One region of the Streptococcus sp. ZY171113 genome, then DNA from elsewhere that is predicted to be linked to it. Evidence: predicted binding sites of a transcription regulator. Region 1 holds the regulator's gene; the other holds the start of a gene.
What was found. The regulator HrcA, encoded in region 1, represses chaperone genes, less so after heat shock. The targets are predictions, from matches to a motif close to TTAGCACTCNNNNNNNNNGAGTGCTAA.
Positions count from the first base shown of each region.

Region 1 (4,196 bases):
AACGGCAATTTTTCATAGAAATTGCCTATGATTTGCACTAGCTCGGCATAGAAAATATTATCGATTTTCTATGCCTCCCGTCGCAGCCTCCTAAGAGCATTGAATTAGCTCGCATTCGCTCGCTGGTTAATCTTTATATTCTAGTTTAGTGACATTTCGGTCAAGTTAGGTTAATTGGCATTCTAGGATGCTGTAACTGCCATCCTTTCTACCTGTTTCTTGAAAACCGATGGATTCCCAAAATGCTTTTGCCTGAACATTCTCAGGATGAACGGGTAGGCTGGCCACAGTTGCTCCATGCTCCGTCTTGAAATAATCCAGACACAGCCGAGCAGCCTCTTTCCCCAGTCCTTTTCCTTGATAAGCTTTATCAATCAAGAAATTGATAATCTGACCATGTTGCTTCTCAATATATAGCGACACATAGCCAACCAAATCCTCACCTCGATAAATGGCTTTGGGATAAGAGTAGGGCCGGTTAGACCAGGCTTCTGCTAATGAATACTGAACCGAATCCACATGGCCTTGTCCAGATGGACCCGGATCCAAGTCCAAGCAATCAAAGAAGTTATCTTCCGTGATTTCTCGCAAAGATAGCATGAGTTATGCACCACCTTTTCATCGTTTACCGTCATAATGGTTGCCGTCTAATGATTAGGTTTTTAGAGCCAAGCTCCACAAACTGAACTAGGGATATTTTTCCGATACAAATCTAGGCAAAGCCTTGTGGCTTGTACTGACGGTACAGCGAAAGGCTTTAACGACGAGTTGCGAGTGAAAAATAGGCCTAGAGACGACGGGAACTTGTTCGGCTCGATACCAGCCGAACAAGGGAGCTAGTAAGGAGCCTAGGCAAGCCGCCATAGCGGTTGCCGTCTGGAGATGAGGTGCTTTAGCCCCCATCACCAGTGGCTAGTTATACACCACCACCATGGCTGGTCTTAACAACCGCTCATGGAGCTTGTAGCCTTTTTGGAAGACTTGAGCGATGGTGTCAGCTGGGTTGTCGTCATCCGCTGGCAGGGTTTGAACCGCCATATGGAGATTTGGGTCAAAGCTGGTCGTTTCCACCTCTTCTACCCCTTCTTCTTGCAGGGCTTGAAGGAGGCTGGCTTGGACCATTTCCAGACCTTTTTTGACGTCTTCGGTCAAGCCGTCAACCGCCAGAGCACGCTCCAGGTTATCCAGACTTGGCAGGATTTTCTTGGCCAAATCTTGCGAACGGTAGCGTTGCAAGGTCTGACGTTCTTCGCTGGCTCGGCGTTGGATGTTTTGCATTTCCGCATGGGCTCTCAGGTACTTGTTTTCAAAGTCCTGGGCTGCTTCCTGGGCCAATTCCAATTCGGTTTTTTCAGGGACTTCGGTGACTTCCTCGGTCACCTCACCCGTTTCTTCTGCGATTTCTTCTTCAAGAAGCTCGTCTTGTTTTACATCTTCTGACATGTGTCCTCCTTAGTTCACTTCGTAATGGTTGCTGCTCAGGTAGCGGTAATAGTCACTCAGTTTCATGACCAGGGCCTTGCTAATGACCTCAACCAGGGTCACCACCCGTTTGTAGGGCATGTTGATGGGGCCAATCAAGGTCAGGGTGGCAAAGCCACGGTAGGGAACCAGAAATTTCTGGCTGACGACCGTCAGGTTCTTCAGCTGGTTCTCAGGGTGGTCACCAACGCTAATCTTGCTGGTCTCCTCCTCCGTCAGCGATTGGCGAATCGCTAGGGCAAGAGCTCTGCTATTGTCCAAAAACTGATAGGTCGGTAAATCCCCATAGGTCAGGGCCGCCAGCTTGCCTGCCACTACCACCGTTTCCTCAAAAATCGGGGCAAAGAGGTAGTCCAGAAGGTCCAGAACATTGTCCGTGACCGTGAAGTAACGTTGCACCACCTGGGGAACCTCCGTCCGCAGCTTGTAGTGGATGTCCAACACCGACTGGTTGAGGAAGCGATCCACCACCAGGGTTTTGAGGCTGGCCAACTCCCGCCGGCCAAAGGTCTTGGGAATAGCGAACTGGACGGTAACCGGCTTGGACCCATCCAAGGTCAAGACCGCCAAGGCGTCGTGGTTGCTCAGGGGAACAATCTCAAAGCCTGTCAAGCCTTGCCGCTGGGGCTCGACGTCCAAGACTACTCCCGTGTAGCCCGTCATCTCCGCTAGAAGCTGGCTAGCCCGCTCAAAGATGTCTTCAAGGCCAAAAGCTTCAAAATCGAAGGCCTTGACCACCTGATAGAGGTCCGCCTGGTCCAGCTCCTCATAGGCCAAACAGTTGGCCACAAAGTACTGGAAACCCGCCCGACTGGGCAAGCGGCCACTAGAAGTGTGGGCCTTTTCCAAGAGCCCCAGTTTCTCCAATCGAGCCATATCGTTTCGGATGGTGGCCGAACTGGAGGCGATGGCCTCTTGGAGGGCCTTGGACCCCACTGGTTCCTGAGACTGGGTAAAGAGGTCAACAATCAAGGATAAGATGTCTGTTTGACGTGGGGTTATCATGAGCGACCTCCTTTCTTTGGGGCAATGGCAGAGCAGGACAGGTTGAGCAAGCTGTCACCAGCTTTTAGCACTCTGAACAGTTGAGTGCTAACTCATGCTTCTATTCTATCATCTTTAAGCACAAAGTCAAGCCAAAAAACCAAAAAAATTAGCACTCTTTTGCCTAGAGTGCTAAAATCAGTCCTAAGACCTAGTTCTCAGATGGTTTACCAGCCTGAACAGTAAGATGACAATCATAACCAGCTGGACCAGGGCTAGAAGATTAAATCCCCAGCCAGACAGAGTTGTAGCTGACAGGTTTGTGCGTGGCAAAACAAAGCTGACAAAAGTCACAACATTCAAAGGCAATGCCGCAATGGCCTGTTTCTGTTTGTCTTTCCTACACATGTCAACCTCCTCTATATTTCTTTTTAAATTGATAGAAACGATAAGACAAGTAAACAATTAAAGGAATATCGAACAAGGCAACGCCCACTGCAAAATCTGGTTTCTTAAACAGGATACCACCACCGATAGCCAAGACAACCATGCTCAACAAAATCAAGAACCGTCTCACAAAAATCTGACCAATCATCTCCCAACGACTGGCCTCATCGCTGAAAATGTCATCTTCCCCAACCTGACTGGCTGGTTTTCTAAAAATCTCAAAGCTGTTGCAGGTGGCAACTGGCTCCCAACCGTAATCTCGATAGAGTTGGTAGTAAGCCTCCTGGTCTGCTCGGCCATTATCCTTAAAATCCAAGCGATAGACCGCCTCCGCAGGTTGGGTCTCCTCAAACTGAAAGAGGCAATCAAAGCTAATCTTGGTCAACTGCCAGCCCTTGCGGTGCATGGCCATCAAGTAGTTGGCTTCCTGCTCAAAATCCGTGATAAAAAAGACTTTCACTTCTGTCTTGGTTGTCATAGGCTTTCTCCTCTACTGGTTTTATAGAGTCGCTCAATCCGTGCCAACTCTAGGTCAAGAACCTCCTGACCCAGTTCCGTCATCTGATAGAGCTTGCGTTTTTCTTCTTCTCGTTTGAAGGCAATCAGGCCATCCTTTTCCATCTTGGACAGGGTCCCGTACATGGTTCCTGGGCTGATGATGACCTGGCCAGCTGTCAGTTCTTTGGTACGCTGGGTAATCTCATAACCGTGCCTCTCCTCTTGCAATGCAAAGAGGATGTAAAAGGCCGTCTCGGTCATGGGAATATAGACCCGTTTGATTTTTTCCTGCATGGCCCCTCCGTTTATTTGATGCGATATATCGTGGTTCGTTATATAGATTATATCGCACCTCGATAGTCTTGTCAAGCAAAAACCGCCGAGAATTTTCTCAGCGGCCGTAACACCAGTGGTCTATTTGTCGTATTGCTCTAACTTTTGCTCCTTGATTAAGGACAAGATTTGACTGGCATAGGCTTGGTCCTCACGGAAACCACCAGTCACTAAGGCCTTGGTAGCCTGATCCAAGGTTTTCGCATGGACCAGGTCAGTATAGAGCGACTTGTTCCCCAAGTCTCCCGCCTTGAGCCTAATCAGATAATCTGCCAAGCAATCTTCCCAAGACGTGTAAACTTGGTAGGTTTCCGACTTGACCTTTGCCTTATCAGTACCTGTCACCAAAACTGTCACTCCCTGACCTTTAGCAAGTGGCAGGCCATAGAGGTTCTTGTACTTGGCTCCCAGCAAACTCCGCCCATAATCGGTTTCCAACGCCGCCTGGGCCA
Region 1 is NZ_CM173243.1:40,830-45,025, reverse strand. It holds gene AC3ARB_RS00300 (GNAT family N-acetyltransferase) at 166-600, opposite strand; gene grpE (nucleotide exchange factor GrpE) at 913-1,443, opposite strand; gene hrcA (heat-inducible transcriptional repressor HrcA) at 1,453-2,487, opposite strand; gene AC3ARB_RS00285 (hypothetical protein) at 2,671-2,874, opposite strand; gene AC3ARB_RS00280 (DUF2812 domain-containing protein) at 2,876-3,391, opposite strand; gene AC3ARB_RS00275 (PadR family transcriptional regulator) at 3,388-3,705, opposite strand; gene AC3ARB_RS00270 (glycoside hydrolase family 73 protein) at 3,826-4,196, opposite strand, start outside.

Region 2 (4,196 bases), 230 kb from region 1:
AGACGGAGCTAAAGCGAGGGTCTGCAGACCACGAGTCTGGGTCTCGGTAAAGAGCCAGTGGGCTTGTTTGGTGCTAATCAGGCCATCAATGAGGGCGTGGGCTAGGCTGGCGTAAACCAGCTGGTCCCGAATCTGGGGGTCAGGGTCGCCGATGTGGGTCAACAGCCAGTCTAGCTCCTGATTGGTGTAGGGGGTGTTTTGGGTCAGTTTGGTTTGCAGGTGTGGTATCACGTGGCGCTCCTTTTAGTTGCCGTAAGTAACTTGGGTCCAATCCTTGAGTTTATAGACGATGGCCCCGTAGAGGACGGTGAAGGCGTTGGACAGCAACATGGCAATCCAGACGCCAGTAGCCCCTAGATTGGTCCAGGCAGCCAAGATCCAGATGATTGGTAATCGCAGAACCCAGAGCCTACCGACTGACATGATCATGGAGTAGCGGGTCTGGCCGGTCCCTTGGAAAAAGCCGGTGTAGGCAGAGAAGAGGCCCATGAAAAAGATGATGAAGGCTGTGTAATAGAGGTATTCGACCGCCTCTTTCCAGAGCATGACATCGGAGCGGTCAGTGATAAAGAAGGCTAAAATCTGTTCTTGGAAGAAGAAGATGGTCAAGCAGCCAACGATGGAGGTGAACAGGATAAAGAGAACCGATTGGCGAAAGATTTTCTGTGCCCGTTCAAAGAGACCTGCTCCCAAGTTCTGACCGATGATGGCGGTCAAGGCACCACCAATCCCCATCTGAGGCTGGGTTAGGAGGTCAGAAATCCGATTGACCATGGAATAGGCGGACAGGGTAGCGGTGCCGTAAGCAGCGATGGTACTGTTCAAAATGGTGAAGCCCAAGGCTGCCCCGCCCATGCCCAGGGCAGACGGGGTGCCAACCCGAAAGAGGGTCTTGATAGTGGGCCAGTTGACCTGTAACTTGGCCAGGGGTACCTTAATCAGGGATTCCTTTTTCACCGCCCAAGCTCCCATGAAGAGGAGAACCACCTTGGCGACCACAGTTGCCCAGGCAGCACCAGCGATTCCCCAGTCCAGACCAGGTAGACCAACCAGAGGAATGGTCTTGAAAATCAAGAAGGGGTCAAGAACCAGATTGACCACCGATGAAACGGTGTTAATTAGGGTGATGGACTTGGTCTTTCCCTGGGCGTTGAGGATGGACTGGTAACCAAAGAAGGCCATGTCAAAGAAAAGGCCAATGAAATTGATTTTCAGGTAGGTGACTGATTTGTCATAAAAATCTCCGCTGGCCCCCATCCAGCGGATGAAGAGGGGGGACATGACATAGCCTAGCACTGAAAAAACAAGGCCAAGCCCAAAGAGCAAGGCTAGGGTGTTTTTGGCATAGTTGGTGGCCCGTGCCTTGCGATTGGCTCCGATAGCTTGAGCCATGAGACCCGTGGCAGCAACCCCAAGCCCCAGTCCTAGCGAAATGAACAAAAAGTTGAGCGGCCAGATAAAGGAGGTGGCAGCGAAGTCCAGGGACGATAGCTGAGCAACATAGAGGCCGTCCGTCAGGTTATAGAGGGTTTTAATCAGGTTATTGAGCATGAGGGGCGTAGCCACCGAGAGGATGACTCGGTTGATATTGCCCTCCAACATAAAATTTTTTTGAGAATTTTTCATCATAAATTAACTATACCATATTTTTTTCAAACCTTCTACGAATAACTAGATAGGAGGAACTAATATGTACAACAAAATCATGTTAATCGGCCGTTTGACGGCCCTGCCAGAAATGGTCAAGACGCCCAATGACAAATCGGTGACCCGAGTGACCCTTGCGGTCAACCGTCGCTTCAAATCCCAAAACGGAGAACGGGAGGCTGATTTTATCCAAGTTGTCTTTTGGGGACGAATTGCTGAAAGCCTAGCCAGCTATGGCGGCAAGGGAAGTCTTATCTCGGTGGATGGCGAATTGCGAACCCGCAAGTACGAGAAAAATGGCTCGACCCGCTATGTGACGGAAGTGTTGGGCCACTCTTTCCAACTTTTGGAAAGTCGCTCCCAGCGGTTGATGCGTGAAAACAATGTTGAACACGACGTTGCTGATGTGATTCTGGAAGAAGAGGAGCTACCGTTTTGAACTGACCTCCAAGCCACTGCTACACCAGTGCCGATTGGTTATCAGGCACTGCCTTGGTGGTTGCCTTGGTGAGGGAACTCGCAATTCGCTGCTCTTGCAGCCCATGATGAATTAAGAACCTGTATTCACATCTCAGCATTCACCTGACTGGCTAGTTTTGGCTCACTCTTTGTCACATTTTTTGGTCATACGGGCAGTATTTCTGCAAAAATGTTTCTCGATTGCACCAAAACTAGCCTAGTCAATCAAATACTTCGATTGTGAATACAGGTTCTAAGGTTTTGCTCGTATTGAACTGACCTTACCTTACTTTGATAAATTTTAGAAAAATAGATTGGGAAGCGACCTGGTTTCAGGTCGTTTTTCTGAGGTTTTTTCTTGACTATTTTTGACCAAGTGGTAGAATAGAAAGAGGAATTAGCACTCGCTTGTTTAGAGTGCTAAAACTAGCAGACCTGCTCTGCTATTGCTTACAAAATCAGAAAAATCGGAGGAAATCTCATGTTGAAACCTTTGGGGGACCGAGTGGTCCTGCGTTTGGAAAAAGCGGAAGAGCAAACGGTTGGCGGCCTGGTTCTGGCCGGTGCCAGCAAGGAAGAGACGGCCAAGGCGGTCGTGGTGGCGGTCGGCCAGGGCATTCGGACCCTGACGGGTGACTTGGTGGCCCCGAGTGTGGCCCTTGACCAGACCGTTTTGGTGGACAAGCATGCGGGCGTGGCCGTCAAACATGAGGGCCAGGACTTGGTCATTGTGCGTGAGGCGGATATCCTGGCGGTTGTAACAACACCATAAGCCTAAAGGCTTAGGTATTGTACGCCAGCCGCTAGTGCGGTCTGGCTAACAACCGCACTAGTCTCGAACGAAAAAAGTATCGTTTTTCGTTCTCGCCGTCGGCGTTAGTTGTAACAACACCATAAGCCTAAAGGCTTAGGTCTTGTACGCCAGCCGCTAGTGCGGTCTGGCTAACAACCGCACTAGTCTCGAACGAAAAAATCATCGTTTTTCGTTCTCGCCGTCGCTAACACTTGTGGCAGGAACCATTTAGTTTAACATAGAGAGGTAAAAAATATGGCAAAAGACATTAAATTTTCAGCAGACGCTCGGGAGAGCATGGTGCGTGGGGTGGACATTTTGGCCAACACGGTCAAGGTGACTTTGGGGCCTAAGGGCCGCAATGTGGTCTTGGAGAAGGCCTTTGGCTCGCCCCTCATCACCAATGACGGCGTGACCATCGCCAAGGAAATTGAATTGGAAGACCACTTTGAAAACATGGGGGCCAAATTGGTCTCTGAAGTGGCTTCAAAGACCAATGACATTGCTGGTGACGGAACAACCACAGCGACCGTTTTGACCCAGGCCATCGTCCGTGAGGGCCTGAAAAACGTGACGGCTGGCGCCAACCCAATCGGCATCCGTCGAGGCATCGAGGCGGCCGTAGCCGTAGCCGTTGAAGAGCTCAAAAACCAGGCCCAGGCCGTTGCCAACAAGGAAGAAATCGCCCAGGTTGCCGCTGTGTCGTCTCGCTCTGAGAAAGTCGGCGAGTACATCTCTGAGGCCATGGAAAAGGTTGGTCGTGACGGGGTCATCACCATCGAGGAGTCTCGTGGTATGGAGACGGAGTTGGAAGTGGTTGAGGGCATGCAGTTCGACCGTGGCTACCTGTCCCAGTACATGGTGACCGACAACGAGAAGATGGTTGCGGAGCTAGACAATCCATTTATCCTCATCACCGACAAGAAGATTTCTAACATCCAGGACATCCTGCCTCTGCTTGAGGAAATCCTCAAAACCAACCGTCCCCTCCTCATCATCGCGGACGACGTGGACGGTGAGGCCCTGCCGACCCTGGTTCTCAACAAAATCCGTGGCACCTTCAACGTGGTGGCCGTCAAGGCTCCTGGCTTCGGCGACCGCCGCAAGGCCATGCTTGAGGACATCGCCATCCTGACGGGCGGCACGGTCATCACGGATGACCTGGGTCTTGACCTTAAGGATGCGACAATGGCTGCGCTTGGTCAGGCGGTTAAGGTTGCAGTTGACAAGGATTCTACCGTTATCGTTGAGGGAGCTGGTGAAGCTTCGGCCATTGCCAACCGTGTCAACATCATCA
Region 2 is NZ_CM173243.1:268,360-272,555, forward strand. It holds gene AC3ARB_RS01280 (DUF2785 domain-containing protein) at 1-231, opposite strand, end outside; gene AC3ARB_RS01285 (MATE family efflux transporter) at 244-1,602, opposite strand; gene AC3ARB_RS01290 (single-stranded DNA-binding protein) at 1,691-2,086, shown strand; gene groES (co-chaperone GroES) at 2,588-2,878, shown strand; gene groL (chaperonin GroEL) at 3,155-4,196, shown strand, end outside.
Region 2: a site for HrcA is predicted at 2,504-2,530, ahead of groES (co-chaperone GroES). Genes of this name have one in related genera too.